One region of the Janthinobacterium sp. Mn2066 genome, then DNA from elsewhere that is predicted to be linked to it. Evidence: predicted binding sites of a transcription regulator. Region 1 holds the regulator's gene; the other holds the start of a gene.
The links. The regulator FliA, encoded in region 1, starts transcription of late flagellar genes. The targets are predictions, from matches to a motif close to CTAAAGTTTNNNNNNNNNNNGCCGNTA.
Positions count from the first base shown of each region.

Region 2: a site for FliA is predicted at 5,606-5,632, ahead of ACL9RI_RS15950 (flagellar protein FliT). Genes of this name have one in related genera too.

Region 1 is NZ_JBMOUF010000001.1:582,445-589,987, reverse strand. Features, by position in the region: gene ACL9RI_RS02545 (flagellar motor protein) at 1-576, opposite strand, end outside; gene ACL9RI_RS02540 (RNA polymerase sigma factor FliA) at 558-1,289, opposite strand; gene ACL9RI_RS02535 (MinD/ParA family ATP-binding protein) at 1,328-2,191, opposite strand; gene flhF (flagellar biosynthesis protein FlhF) at 2,184-3,503, opposite strand; gene flhA (flagellar biosynthesis protein FlhA) at 3,706-5,802, opposite strand; gene flhB (flagellar biosynthesis protein FlhB) at 5,799-7,004, opposite strand; gene ACL9RI_RS02515 (fumarylacetoacetate hydrolase family protein) at 7,261-7,543, opposite strand, start outside.
Region 2 is NZ_JBMOUF010000007.1:330,480-338,022, reverse strand. Features, by position in the region: gene ACL9RI_RS15975 (alpha/beta fold hydrolase) at 1-1,342, shown strand, start outside; gene ACL9RI_RS15970 (CsbD family protein) at 1,415-1,600, opposite strand; gene ACL9RI_RS15965 (class I SAM-dependent methyltransferase) at 1,753-2,412, opposite strand; gene ACL9RI_RS15960 (M13 family metallopeptidase) at 2,448-4,511, opposite strand; gene ACL9RI_RS15955 (HDOD domain-containing protein) at 4,669-5,496, shown strand; gene ACL9RI_RS15950 (flagellar protein FliT) at 5,677-5,967, shown strand; gene ACL9RI_RS15945 (hypothetical protein) at 6,036-7,121, opposite strand; gene fumC (class II fumarate hydratase) at 7,279-7,543, shown strand, end outside.

The sequences.
Region 1 (7,543 bases):
GCCATAAATGGTGGACACAAACGCCACCGCGATGCCGCCGCCGAGCTTGCTCGGGTCGGTCAGGTTTTCCATCACGTGGATCAGGCCCAGCACGGCGCCCAGGATGCCGATGGTGGGCGAATAGCCGGCCGCCGATTCCCACACCTTGACGGCCTGGCGCTCGGCCAGTTCATAGGCGGTGATTTCCACGTCGAGCAGCTGGCGCAGCTTGTCGGGCGCGATGCCGTCGACGATCATGCGCAAGCCCTTGGCGTTAAAACGGTCGGCCGTGTTTTCCATCAGGCGCTCCAGCGCCAGCGGACCGTCGCGGCGCGCCGTCAGGCTCCACAGGCCGATGTCGCGCGACAGCGCGGCGCGCGTGTCGGCCGGCGGCTTGAACACCCAGCGCAGCATTTCCAGGCCACGCACGAAGGTGCGCAGCCGCGTCTGCAGCAGCACGGCGCCGAAGGTGCCGATCACCACGATGGCAAACGCGGCCGGCTGCAGCAGCGAGGCCATCTTGCCGCCTTCGAGCGCCTGGCCGACCAGGAGGCCGGCGACGGCCAGCAGCAGCCCGATTACGCTGGACCAGTCCACGCCTGCTCCCGTAAGGTTGCGCGCAGGCGCGCGACGGCCTGGGTATGCAGCTGCGAGACGCGCGATTCCGATACGCCCATCACCGCGCCGATCTCCTTCAGGTTCAGCTCTTCTTCGTAGTACAGGCCCATGAGTATTTTCTCGCGTGGCGGCAGCGCGTCGATGGCGTCGATCACGGACTGCCGGAAATCGGTATCGAGCAGGGAGCGCAAGGGGTCGCTGTCCTCGTCCACGCAATGGCGGTCGAGGAAGCTGTCATTGCCGTCCGGGTCATGAAAGTCTTCGTAGTACACCAGTTGGTGGCCGCCGCCCTCGCCCAGCATTTCCTGGTAATCGGCCAGGGGCATTTTCAACAGCTTGGCCACTTCCGACTCGGTCGGCGGATGGCCCAGGCGCTGCTGCAGGATGCTCATCGCCTCTTCGATCTTGCGCATGTTCTGGCGCATGCTGCGCGGCAGCCAGTCGCTGGTGCGCAGCTCGTCGAGCATGGCGCCGCGGATGCGCAGCACGGCATAGGTCTCGAACTGCGCGCCATGGGTTTCTTCGTAGCGGGTGATCGCATCGAGCAAGCCGATCATGCCCGCCTGGATCAGGTCGTCGACCTCGACCGATGGAGGCAGCTTGGCCTTCATATGGTGCGCCAGACGCTTCACCAGCGGAATATGTTCCGTTAGCAGATAGTCTTTGTTCGATTTCCCTTTGACCGTGTACATAGGCTGCTTATTGTTCTATATATGTGCTGCTAATCGATTCAGGCGCTGAAATGGTGTGCACTCCCCGTCTGATACAAAGTGGAGCCCAGCACCGGCGCCGCCGAACGGGCCAGCCGTTCCGCCAGGGCGCGAAACGCCACCGACGCGCCAGCCAGCGGAAATGCATCGATCACGCTGCGGCCCAGGCGCGCCGCGCGATGCAGGTATTCATCGGCTGGCACCGAGCCCATCGATGTCAGTTTCACGGCCAGGTAGCGGTTCGCCGCCTGCGCCATATTATCGTATACCACCTTTGCCTCGGGTTCGGAAGCACCCGTCACCAGGATGCCGAAGGGACGGCGTCCCAGTTCCTGGCTCAAACGCTTGATCAGGCTGTACGCTGCCGTGATCGAGGCGGCGCTGCCCGACACCTGCACCACGATGTCGGAAGTGGCCATCAGCGGCACGGGAAAGCAGGCGCCGCTCTCGCCGACCACGCCATCGACCAGCACGATGCCGGTCTGGCGCGCCATCACTTCGAAGGTCTTGGCCAGCCGGCGCGATTCGTCATTGGTGGCAAAGTCGGGGCTATCCATCTGATAGTTGCGCGCCCCCAGGGTGGCCACGCCAAAACCCTGCGGTACAGCATGGATCACCTGGTTCAGGCCGCACTGCTGGCGCGCCACGTCGAGCAGGCTGGCGCCATGCGCCAGGCCCAGCCGCGCCGCCACGCCTTCGCTGCTGCCGCTGGCGTCCAGCAGCAGCACTTCATTGCCCGTATAAGCGAGCGACGCGCCCAGGTTGATCAGCATGGCGCCCTTGTCATCCTGCGGCGTGGCCGACAACACCGTCAGCACGCGCGGCTGCGGGCCGCCCAGCATGCGGCGCAAGCCTTCGGCCTGGTCGAAATCAAAATTAGCCAAGGTGTCCCCCGCGCGCCTCATGGTTGCGGGCCACCGCCTGCGCCATCAGCAGCGGCAGTTCGGCGTCGGAAAACTGGGTGGCCGCCGCATCGCGCTTGAGTTTAAACGCGCGGTCGACCAGGTAGCCACGGTCGCCCAGGTGCAGGTCTTCCGGCACCCGCTGGCCATTCGAGACATAAAACAGGTTGAGTTTCTGGCGGATCACCACGTCGAGCACGTTACCGATCGAGGCGGCTTCATCGAGCTTGGTCATGATGCAGCCGGCCAGGCCGCTGCCTTGATAGGCGCGCACCACTTCGTTCAGGGTTTCCTGGGTGGCGGTGGCGTTCAGGCACAGCAGGCGCTTGACGTCGGCGCCGGCGCCCGACAGCATGGCCACCTGTTCGGTCACCATCTGGTCGCGCTGGCTCACGCCCACCGTATCGATCAGCACCGTATGCTTGTTCTTCAATTCTTTCAGGGCGATGCGCAAGTCGGCTTCATCTTTCACCGAATGCACCATCACGCCGAGGATCTTGCCGTAGATGCGCAATTGCTCATGGGCGCCGATACGATAGGCGTCGGTGGTGATCAGGGCCAGCTTTTCAGGGCCGTGGCGCATCACGCAGCGGGCCGCCAGTTTGGCCGTGCTGGTGGTCTTGCCGACACCGGTCGGGCCGACCAGGGCAAACACGCCGCCCTGCTCCAGCATGGCGTCTTCATTGGCCATGGTGTTCAGGTTGCGGTTCAATACCGTCTTGATCCAGCGCATGCTTTGCGCGCCATCGAGGCCGGCCGGCAGTTTGTCGATCAGGTAGCGCGCCAGGCTGGCCGAAAAACCGGCCGCCAGCATTTCGCGCAGCACCACGGCCTTTTGCGGCTGGCGCTGCTGCGTGGAACCCCAGGAGATTTCTGCCAGCTGGGTTTCCATCATGCCGCGCATGGCGCGGATTTCATTCATCATGCCGCTCATCTCGGCGGCGGCGTTTTCCTTGACGTGCGCCAAAGCGCTGGCCATCATCTGCTGCATGCGGGCCATGTCCATCGTCTCGCTGGCCGGTGCGTGGCGCGGCGCATGATGGCTTGGGCTGGCACTGGCAGCCGGACGCTGCGGTGCAGGAAACTGGGTATGCAACTGGGGACGCGGCTGGGCCATTTCCGAGGCGGCCGGCGGCGAGGCCAGCGAAGCGGCGTCGTCATTGGCCAGCGCGAGAATTTCCACCACGCCATCGCCCTGGCGGTTCGACAGGATCACGGCATCCGGGCCCAGCGCTTCGCGCACGCGGCGCAAGGCATCGCGCGAGGTCGCGGCGGTAAATTTTTTCACATTCATGGCCGGCCTCCCATCATCTGGGTTACACGCGCTGAACTGGACTGTATGGCCATCATCGACTCCTGTTGCTTGAGTGCAGTCTTCAATATGAGACACGGATCACTCGGACAGTATCGATTATTGTCGATCTCAGGGGAAGATGATCGAAGGAAAAGGATGGGAAAGTGCCCGTTATTCAGTTGCCGAAGGGGAAATTGAACAATTATTGGGCACCCACCAGGTTGGTGACGCGAATCGTCTTGGTTTCCGGTACTTCGGCATGCGACAGCACTTTCAGTTGCGGCAGGGCGCGGCGCAGGAAGCGCGACAGCAGGGCGCGCAGGGGCGCCGGCACCAGCAATACGGGCGTCAGTCCCATCGCTTCCTGCTGCTGGGCTGCCAGCCCAGCTTGTTGCGCGATGGTGTCGGCCAGGCCGGGCTCGATGCCCGTCCCATCGCCGCCATTGCCCATGGCTTGCATCAGCAGGCGCTCCAGGCGATTGTCCAGGGTCATCACGGACAACTCGGCCGCGCCAGGGAACAATTGCTGCACGATCGCGCGGCCCAGCGCCACCCGCACCAGCGCCGTCAAGTCGTTCGGGTCTTGCGTATGCACGGTGTGCTCGGCCAGGGATTCGATGATGGTGCGCATGTCGCGGATATGCACGCCTTCCATCAGCAGGTTCTGCAGCACTTTTTGCAGGGTCGACAGCGACAGCATCTTCGGCACCAGGTCTTCCACCAGGCGCGGCGACTCCTTGCCCAGGTGATCGAGCAGGGACTGCACTTCCGCGCGGCCCAGCAATTCGGAGGCATGCGAGGTGATCAGGTGATTCAGGTGCGTGGCGACCACCGTGCCCGCATCGACCACCGTATAGCCCATCGATTGCGCCTGGTCGCGCAAACCCGCTTCGATCCAGGTAGCCGGCAAGCCGAAGGCCGGGTCGTTGGTGGCAATGCCGGGCAAGGTGCCGCTGGCCATGCCGGGGTTGATCGCCAGGAACTGGCCGTTATAGGCTTCGCCGACGCCCACTTCCACGCCCTTGAGCGTGATGCGGTAAGCCGATGGCTTCAATTCCAGGTTGTCGCGGATATGCACGGGCGGCGCCAGGAAACCCACTTCCTGGGCGAATTTCTTGCGGATGCCCTTGATGCGCTTGAGCAATTCACCGCCTTGCGTTTTATCCACCAGCGGGATCAAACGGTAGCCCACTTCCAGGCCCAGCGTATCGACAGGCATGATGTCTTGCCAGCTGGCTTCTTCCTGCTCGGGCGCCACGGTGGCTTGCGGCACCTCGGCCGGTTTTTCGGCATCGGATTTTTTCTTCGCCGCCGCCTTGGTAATCAGGTAGGCGGAACCGCCCAGCAAGCCCGCCAGCAACAGAAAGACCAGGTTGGGCATGCCGGGTATCAAGCCCATGCCGCCGATAATGCCGGCCGTGATGTACAGCACTTGCGGCTTGGCAAACAATTGACCTACCAGCTGGGCGCCAATATCTTGCTCACTGGCTACGCGCGAGACGACGATACCAGCCGCCGTGGAGATGATCAGCGAAGGAATCTGCGCCACCAGGCCGTCACCGATGGCCAGCAGGGTGTAGTTCTTCAATGCATCGGCAAAGCCCATGTCGTGCTGCACCAGGCCGACGATCAGGCCGCCGACGATGTTGATCACGGTAATCATGATGCCGGCGATGGCATCGCCGCGCACATATTTACTGGCGCCGTCCATGGCGCCATAGAATTCGGCTTCCTGCGCCACTTCCGTGCGGCGGCGGCGCGCCTCGTCTTCACCGATCAGGCCGGCATTCAGGTCGGCGTCGATCGCCATCTGCTTACCGGGCATGGCATCCAGCGCGAAGCGGGCGCCCACCTCGGCGATACGGCCTGCACCCTTGGTGACCACGGTAAAGTTGATGATGGTCAAGATAATAAACACGACGATACCGACCGTGTAGTTACCGCCGATCAAGAAGTGACCGAAAGCCTCGATCACCTTGCCGGCCGCATCGGCGCCCGTATGGCCCTCCGTCAGCACCACGCGGGTGGAAGCCACGTTCAGCGACAGCCGCAGCATGGTCGACACCAGCAAAATCGTCGGGAAAGCCATGAAATCGAGCGGCTTGACGGTGTACAGCGCCGTCAGCAGCACGATGATGGACAGGGCAATATTAAAGCTGAAGAAAATGTCGAGGATAAAGGCCGGCAGCGGCAGCACCATCATCGCCAGCAGCATGATGATGATGACAGGCGCGGCGATGCCCTTGCTGGCACTGCCCTTCAATCCGCTCAGCCAGGCTGGCATGGTGACGCCGTTCATGGTGTACTTCCTTTATTCTTGTCGTCCGCGCCGGGCGCAGGGGGTGTCTGTGGTGCTACTTGCGATGCCGGGTTCAAGGGATCGAGCTCGGGCGGCACATCGAGCTGCTTCGGCTTGTCGGGGCGCTGGCCGTGGCCATTGCCATACGAGCGCAGCTGGAACACATACGCCAGCACCTCGGCCACGGCCGCGTACAGCGCTTCCGGTATTTCGTCGCCAATATCCGTATGTTTATACAATGCACGGGCCAGGGCCGGCGCTTCCAGGATGGCAACTTTGTTCTCGCCAGCCACTTCGCGGATCTTGGCCGCCACTTCATCGACGCCCTTGGCCACTACCTGCGGCGCGCCACGCGAATTGGCGCCATACTTGAGCGCTACCGCGTAATGGGTCGGGTTGGTCACCACCACGTCGGCAGTGGGCACGTCGGCCATCATGCGGCGGCGCGAGGCTTCACGCTGCAACTGGCGGATCTTCGCCTTGATCTGCGGATTGCCGTCCGATTCCTTCGACTCCTGCTTGACTTCCTGCAAGGTCATTTTCATTTTATTGGCGTAGTGCCACATCTGGTACGGACCATCGATGGCGGCGATCAGGCCCAGCGCGCCGACGATGATCAGGAAAGCGCTGATCAGCAGGCTGACCAGGTGGGCCGTGCCGACGCGCAAGGATTCCACCGTCAGCCCCAGCACCGCTTCCTTGTGATGCTGCATCACCAGCCAGGCGACGATGCCGACCACGATGGTCTTGGCGATCGCCTTGAGCAACTCCACCAGCGCATTCTTGGAAAACATATTGCCCAGGCCCTTGATCGGGTTGAGCTTGCCGAAATTCGGCGTAAACGCTTTCGAGCTGAACAGCCAGCCGCCCACCAGCAGCGGCGACGCCAGCGCCACGATCATGATCACCACCGCATACGGCAGGCAGGTGAGCAGCACCGCGCCCACGTCGTAGGCGATGCGCAAGATCATCGCATTGGGATTCAAGATCTGTTCCCGGTCCATCGACAGCCCGGACACCATCACGGCCGACAGCCGCCGCACGATGGAATCGCCGGCAAACCACAGGCAGCAGCCGGACGCCATCAGCACCGTAAACGTGGCCACTTCACGCGATCGCGGAACATCGCCTTCCTCACGCGCCTGCTCGAGGCGCTTCGGTGACGCGGCTTCGGTCTTTTCTGCGTCGCTGTCTTCCGACATCAATCAACTCCGGTGAAGTCCTGCAGCCTGGCTAGGCGCATGAGGGACTGGGCATGAGACATTATCGAGCCTGCAAGGCGCATGCCATCAGCGGAACAGGGCAGTAAATGCCCTGCTTTTCAATTATCTTAAAGGTGCCGCAGGCACCCACTTTAAAGGGGGCCGAAAAATGGTCAGCGCAAGGCGCCGCCCCGAAGACAGTACGATGAGTACGGCGAGGGGCGGCAACGCAGCCATGGCCATTTTCTCGGAGCCCCTACCGACTTTTACGCGCTTCTGCCTGCTCCACCTTCTGCTCAATCGCGCCAAACAGCGACTTGCCATCGTCGCCCAGCATTTCGATGCGGATCGTGTCGCCAAACAGCATGAATGGCGTAGTGGCCACACCATCGGCGATGATCTCCTGGTTACGTCGCTCAACAATGCTGGAAAAGCCCTTCTTCATCTCCTTATTGGCCACCCCGCCCGCGCTGACCACGCTGCCGGCGCCTGCCGAACGGGTCTGGCACAGGTGGGCCAATAACTGCGGATAATTGAAG
Region 2 (7,543 bases), on a different contig from region 1:
ATCGCTGGTCTACCAGCGCCAGTCGCGCGACCAGAAAACGCTGGACCTGGTCGCCGTCGATACGGCAACCCTGGCACAGCGCACCCTGCTGACGGAAACCTCGAAGACCTGGGTCAGCATCCATGACGACCTGCGCTTCCTGTCCAACGGCACCTTCTTATGGTCGTCCGAGCGCACGGGCCGCAACCACCTGTACCTGTACGACATGAGCGGCAAGCTGCTGCACGCCGTCACCAGCGGCGAATGGGGCATCGACAACGTACTGGCCGTGAATGAGAAAACCGGCAAGGTCTACGTCGCATCGAACCGCGACGCCGTGATCGACAAGCAAACCTACGCCCTGGCGCTGGACGGCAGCACGGCCGACAAGCCGCAGCGCGTGACCAAGGCCGACGGCTGGCACGACACGACCTTTGCCCGCAACGGCGCCGTCTTCGTCGATACGTATTCCGATCCATCGACGCCGCCGCAAGTGAGCATCCGCCGCCCTGACGGCAGCATGGTGGGCTGGCTGGAAGAAAACGCCCTGAACGCCGATCACCCCTACGCCAAATACAAGGCTGACCACCTGCCGACCGAATACGGCACCCTGAAATCGAACGATGGCCAGACCCTGTATTACTCGCTGGTGAAACCGTCGAACTTTGACGCATCGAAGCATTACCCAGTGTTCCTGTCGACCTATGGCGGCCCGCATTCGCAGCACGTGGCCCGCCGCTGGGGGAATACCTTCGACCAGTACATGGCGCAGCAAGGTTTTGTCGTATTCCGTCTCGATAACCGTGGCTCTTCGCGCCGCGAACGCGTCTTCACCGACGCCATCTACCATAACCTGGGCGCAGCGGAAGTGGCCGACCAGCTGGTGGGCATCGACTGGCTGGGCAAGCAAAGCTTCGTCGATCCGAAACGCATCGGCGTGTTCGGCTGGAGCTATGGCGGCTTCATGACCCTGCGCCTGCTGTCGGCTGCGTCCGACAAGATCGCCATGGGCGTGTCGGTAGCACCGGTGACCGACTGGTCGCTGTACGACACACACTACACGGAACAGTTCCTCGGCATGCCGAAGGAAGACGCAGACGGCTACCAGAAGAGCACAGTGTTCGCCCACCTGGACGGCCTGAAGTCGCCGCTGCTGCTGATCCACGGCATGGCGGACGATAACGTGCTGTTTACCAATACCACGCGCCTGATCGATGCACTGGTCAACCGTGGCGTGCAGTTCGACCTGATGACCTACCCTGGCGCCAAGCACGGCATCTCCTCGCGCGCAGGCCAGCGCCACGTGTACGCGAAGATCGCCGGCTTCTTCAAGAAAAACCTGGGGACCGAGGCAACCAAGTAAGCTGTTTTAACCCCAAATAAAAACCGCCGCCTGTCTCGCGACAGGCGGCGGTTTTTTCATGCGTACCGAAAATTATGGCTTGCGCGTGACGGTCTCGACCGCATCTTTCACATCGCCAACTTTCTTTTGCACTTTGCCTTCAGCCTGGTTGGCCAGGCCCTTGGCTTGTTGTTCCTGGCTGCCGACCAGTTTGCCAGCTTGCTCCTGGATTTTGCCGCCGACTTCCTTCAGTTTACCTTCGACTTGATCTTTGTTCATGATGGCTCCTCACTAGGTTGTACATCTGACGACGGCTCGTCAAGAGCCGTCTCGGGGGCTGACACTGCTAGTCGCGTGTCCATGAACAAATAGTATCTGTCGACGTTTATTGCCTCTGTACGGTTGCTAACACAGCACTGACAATCGTTTTTTCAGCGCTCCTTGCGCCAGACGGTCGCCAGCCACGGCTGCTGTTCGCGCGGCAAGCCGGCGGGACGATAGTAATGCTCGAGCAGGCTGAAACCGGCCGCCTGCAGATGGGCAAACCAGGTTTCTTCATCGTAATAACTGCCGTAGCGGGGACCGTTCCAGCCTTCCTGGTTCTGTCCGCGCGGGTTGGAACTGAACAGCACGCCACCAGGTTTCAAACCGGCGTGCAGCGCCCGCAGCACGCCGGGCAAGGCGGCGCTGGGCACGTGGAACAGCACGGCGTTGGCAAACACGCCGTCGAAGTGGCCGGCAGGCAGGTCGAGGTCGACGAAGTCCTGCTGCCAGACGGTGCAGCCGCTGTAGGCGCGCGCCATCTCGACAAAGCGCTGCGAGCCATCGACGCCGGTGGCGTGGTGGCCCAGCTCGGTGAATGCTTTCAGGTCGCGCCCGGGGCCGCAGCCCAGGTCGAGCAGGGAAAACGGCGCACTGCGCCCGCCCGCGGTTATCGCGTTCAGCAGCGCATCGATATTCTGGCGCACATCGTGGTCGCGCGTGCCTTCAAAAAACTGCTCGGCAGTCGCCTCGTAATGGGCCAGCGTGCGCTCCGTGATGGCGTGCAGCGCATCCTGCGCTGAGGATGATGTGGAGGGCTGATCGTTCATGGTATTCCTGTCGGTGAGCCCTCCATTGTAGCGTGCTACCAGACGCGCACGCGCTGCTCCGGCGCCAGGTACAGGCGCTGGCCCTGCTTGACGTCGAAGGCTGGGTACCAGGCATCGAGATTGCGCACGGTAGCGGCGCGGTATTGCGCCGGTGCGTGGCCGTTCGTCAGGATCTGCTGGCGTTCGGCCGCCTCACGCGCCTTGTTGCGCCAGCTGATGCCATAGCCGGTGAAGAACTCGCGGTCCGCGCCAGGCTGCACCGGCTTGCCCTGCTGCGACAGGGTGAATGCATCGTAGGCTGCCGACAATCCCGCCAGGTCGGCCAGGTTTTCACTGAGGGTCAGCTGGCCATTGACGGCCAGGTCAGGGAACGGTTTATAGGCAGAGAACTGCGCCACCAGCTGTTTCGAGGCCGCCTGGAAGTGGGCCAGGTCGGCCGGGGTCCACCAGTCGCGCCATTTGCCCTGGGCGTCGAACTGCGCGCCCTGGTCATCAAAACTGTGGCTGATCTCATGGCCGATGGTGGCGCCTATGCCGCCATAGTTGGCGGCATCCGACGCGTTCGGGTCGAAGAATGGCGGTTGCAAAATGGCGGCCGGGAAGTTCAGCGCATTTTGCAGCGGCAGATTGACGGCATTGACCAGCTGCGCCGGCATCGCCCATTCGGTGCGGTCGACCGGCTGGCCCAGCTTGGCCAGTTGCTGCTGATAATGGAATTGCTCGGCGCGCTGAGCATTGCCCAGCGCATCGCCGCGCACCACTTGCAAGCCTGCATAGCTGGCCCAGTGGTCGGGATAAGCCACGCCCACGTACAGGGTTTTGAGTTTTTCCTGCGCCTGCGCCTTGGTGGCGGGCGCCATCCAGTCCAGCTTGTCGATGCGGCGCGAGAAGGCAGCCACCAGCTTGCTGACCATCTCCTGTACGCGTGCTTTCGATTCAGGCGAGAAATAGCGTTCCACATACAGCTTGCCGACGGCGTCGCTCAGTGCGTCATTGGTGGCGGCCAGCGCGCGCTTGCTGCGCGCCGATTGCTGCGGCGTGCCGCTCAGGGCGCGGCCATAAAAGGCGAAGCGCTGATCGGCGGCGGCGCGCGGCAAGGTGGTGGAGAAATGGTTGATGGCGTGGAAAGCCAGGAAATCCTTCCAGGTGGCCAGCGGCACCTTGGACGCGAGGGCCGCGCTGCCCGTCATGGCGCTCGGATGCCAGACGATGAAATCTTTTTGTCCCGACAATCCCGCGCCTTCAAAGAACGCGGCCCAGTCCAGGCCCGGCGCCTTGCTGGCGAAATCCGCAGTCCGCCAGACGTTGTTGCCCTTGGCGACATCGGCCGAATCTTCGCGGCTGGCGTGGCTGGCGGCGATCTTTTGTTCCAGCGCAAACACGCGCGCGGCGCGGCCCTGCGCATCGCTGTAGCCGGCCAGCTTGAACAGGGTGGCGATATGCTTCTGGTATTCGCCGCGCAGCTGCTGCATGCGCGCGCTGTTGTCCAGGTAGTAGGCGCGGTCGGGCATGCCCAGGCCGCCCTGCAGCAGGTAGGCCACGTTGCGCGTGGTGTCGTTCAAGTCTTGCGCCACCCACAGGCCGAACAGGTTTTCAGTGAAAAAATTGGTCGAGTTGAGCGGATCGACATCGGCGCGCAAGCTCTCGCCCAGCGCGCGCGCCAGGCTGGCCTGGTCGTGCACGCTATCGATTTTCTTCAGCAGCGGTTTCAACGGCGCCCAGCCTTTCGCTTCGATAGCTGCTTCATCCATGTAGGAGCGGTAAAAATCGCTGATCTGGCGCGCTTCGGCGCTTTGCTCCGGCTTGGCTGCCAGGCCTTCGATCAGGCCGATGATGCGTTTATTGGTCTCGTCGGACAGGGTGGCAAACGAGCCCCAGCTGCTGCGGTCGGCGGGAATTTGCGTGTTGCGCACCCAGTCGCCATTGACGTAATTAAAGAAGTCATCGCCGGGCAAAACAGCCGCTGGCGCAGTGGCGGCAGGGGTAGCGGCAGGCGCGGCAGGACTGGCGGCAGAAGCGGCGTGGGCCGGCACGGCCAGGGCCAGCGCGAGGGCGGCGGACAGTGGGGCAATGCGCCAGGATGGGCGGCTAGCGTGCATGGAAATCCTTTCGTGATGGTCTTTGAAATCGTGGCTGAAATCATAGCCTGTTTGGCGACAAAAAGCGTTGTCGATATTTTTTGCAACAAGTCAAAAAAACGGCATATAGTTTCGTGACAGCCCCGCCGCTTGCCGCGCGAACAACAAGGAGAGTGCCATGCAACTTGAAGCGCTGTTTCAACACCCTCACGCCCTGCCCACTGCCCCCAAAATCGTCGATGAACTGGTGCGCAGTTTCGACAACCCTGCCGTTTCCACCGAAGAACTGGCCCGCAAGCTGGGCGCCGACCCGGCCCTGAGCGCCAAACTGCTGCGCCTGGCCAACTCGGCCTATTATCACGTCTCGCGCAGCATCGGCACGGTGGAAGACGCGGTGCTGATGCTGGGATTCGTGACCGTGCGCACCCTGGTCATCAGCTCCGGACTGGTCAGCGGCTTCAAGGCCGTGCCGGGACTGAACCTGCAGCAATTCTGGCGTTACAGCCTGCACAGCGCCGTCTCGGCCCGCTGGATCGCCAAACAGACGGGCGACAATACGGAACTGGCCTTCACCATCGGCATGATGCACGCCATCGGCCAGCTGGTGCTGCATGCGGCTGCGCCCGAGCAAGCCATGCAACTGGACAAGATCGCCCCACCATTCGACGCGCGCCGCCTCGATGCCGAACGCGTATCGCTCGGTTACAGCTATGCGGACGTGGGCGCGGAACTGGCGCGCCGCTGGAAGTTCCCGCCCGTTTTTGCCGACACCATCGCGGCTTTTCCCGATCCGCTGGCCGGCAACTCCCTCAACCGCATGGCGGCCGTGATCCACCTGGCCGCCTGGCGCGCCCGCATCGAGGAAAATCAGTTGAACAACGAAGAAATCATCGCCTGCTATCCCGGCGAGGTGGCTGAAGCACTCGGTTTGCCCCCTTCCATCATGGTCGACAAGATGCCGCCGCCTGCCACGCTCAGCGCTGGCCTGGAAGAGCTAGTACGCTAAATATTACTCGAAGGAAATCTTGCAAACCCCAGTATCCATGCGGCTTGCCGGGGAGCCGGCCGGTTTGATGTTTGTTTGAACACTACTTACACTTTCTTTCAAAAAATCACTCAAGTTTTCAGCCGCTTCGCCGTTATGCTAGCCATGTAGCACTTTTCCGTAACTTACCTGGAGAGGCTCATGACTCCCAACGACGTTCTCGCGATGTATGAAAATATTGCCGGACTGACTAATCAAATGGTCGCCGCCGCGCGGTCGAGCGACTGGGATGGTTTAAGTATCCTGGAAAAACAGTGCTCTCAAGAAACGAAATCAGTTCAGGCTGGCGCCGTGCCGCCACTATCTGCCGCAGCGCGCCAGCGCAAGATTGACTTGCTGAAACAAATACTGGCGAATGACCGTACCATCCGCGACATCACGGAGTTGCCCGTCACGCTGTTGCCGAACGGAATGCACAGGCTGCCAAACTGACAGACGAAAAAAAAAAGCGCCCGGGGCGCTTTTTTTACGTCTGCTCAACGCCTTACTGAACACCTCACTCAACGCGAAAATGGCGATGCCTCAGTCTGCGCCGGCGCATCATCCACTCCCTCCGTGACCTCGTCCACTGTTTCCGTCAAGACAGGCACTGGCGGCCGGCGAAATGGCTTGCGCAGCAAGACCCAGTATTTCGATGGCGGCCGGTCTGCGCCCTGCCCCTTGCGCTTGCGCCAGACATACACGATCACCGCCGTCAGCAGCAAAAAGAGCAGGACACCGAGTCCCAGCCACCACAGGCCGCCGCCGGACGGTTTCTTTTCCTTCACGGCTGGGGCTGCATGCAGGGGCTTGGGCTTGGCGTGCGGCGCTTCGGCGGCGGCTGGCGCGGCGGCAACAGCAGGAGCGACAGCGGGCACGGCCAGCGCCTTTTGCAAAGCGCCCACCTTGCCTTCCAACTCGCCCAATTTGTCATTCAAGGCGGCATTCTGTTGATTGAGCGCAATACAGCTTGCATCGGGTGCGGCAACGGCTTGCGGCGCGCAGGATGCCGCCGCCGGGATGGTCCGGCGCAGCGGCGGCCGCGGCAAGGGCACGGCAGGCGGCACGAACACGGCAGGCGGACGCAGCATGCCCTCGGCGCGCGCGCGGGCTGCCAGTGCGGCCGCATCGGGGGGCGGCGCAAGGGGCTTGGCCGGCAGGGCAGGTAATACGGCAAGAGGCACTGGCGCAGGAACAGGCGCAGCCGGCGCCGGTGTCAGCCAGACCGTTGCCAGGCGAACATTGGCGCCGCTACCGCTGCCCAGCACGAAATACAGGTGCACATGGCCCGCCGTAATCGCTTGCTGCGTTGTCACGTGCACATGGCGCCGGCCATCGCGCACGGCCTGGCTGATGGCCAGTCCTTGCAGGGCCGGGTCCATCGTGATGCCGCCGCCCTGGTACACATCGGGTGACGCCAGGCGTACGGGCAGGCCATTGGCCTCGTCTGGCGCCAGCGCCGTCAGCTCGATATCGGCCGACAGGGGCTGGCCCACGTGCGAGAGCGCGCTGATATCACCGAGTTCGGCCGCAAAAGCGCCGGGCATGGCCATGCTGGCGGCGGCACAGGCGATCAGGATCCGACGGGAAAATACACTGCTCTGCATGGATGAATCGCTTTGACAACAGGGAAAGGGGAGTACGTCCCCTATTAACGGCAGGAAATATGCAAAATAAAGGCTGAGCAGCACAGTATGGCCACGCCCTGTGCGTTTTTGGCGTCTGGAGTACACTCGAAGGACCAAAATCGATGAAAGGGATGCCATGAGTAGCAGAATCGAACGCGATAGTTTCGGCCCGATCGACGTACCCGCCGGTCAGTTGTGGGGAGCGCAAACGCAGCGCTCGCTGGAGCACTTCCATATTTCCACGGAAAAGATGCCGCCCGAACTGATCGCCGCCCTGGCCACCGTCAAGCGCGCGGCCGCCCACGTCAACCTGGACCTGGGCTTGTTAAGCGGCAAGAAGGCCGTCGCCATCACGCAAGCGGCCGATGAAGTGCTGGCTGGCAAACACCCCAGCGAATTTC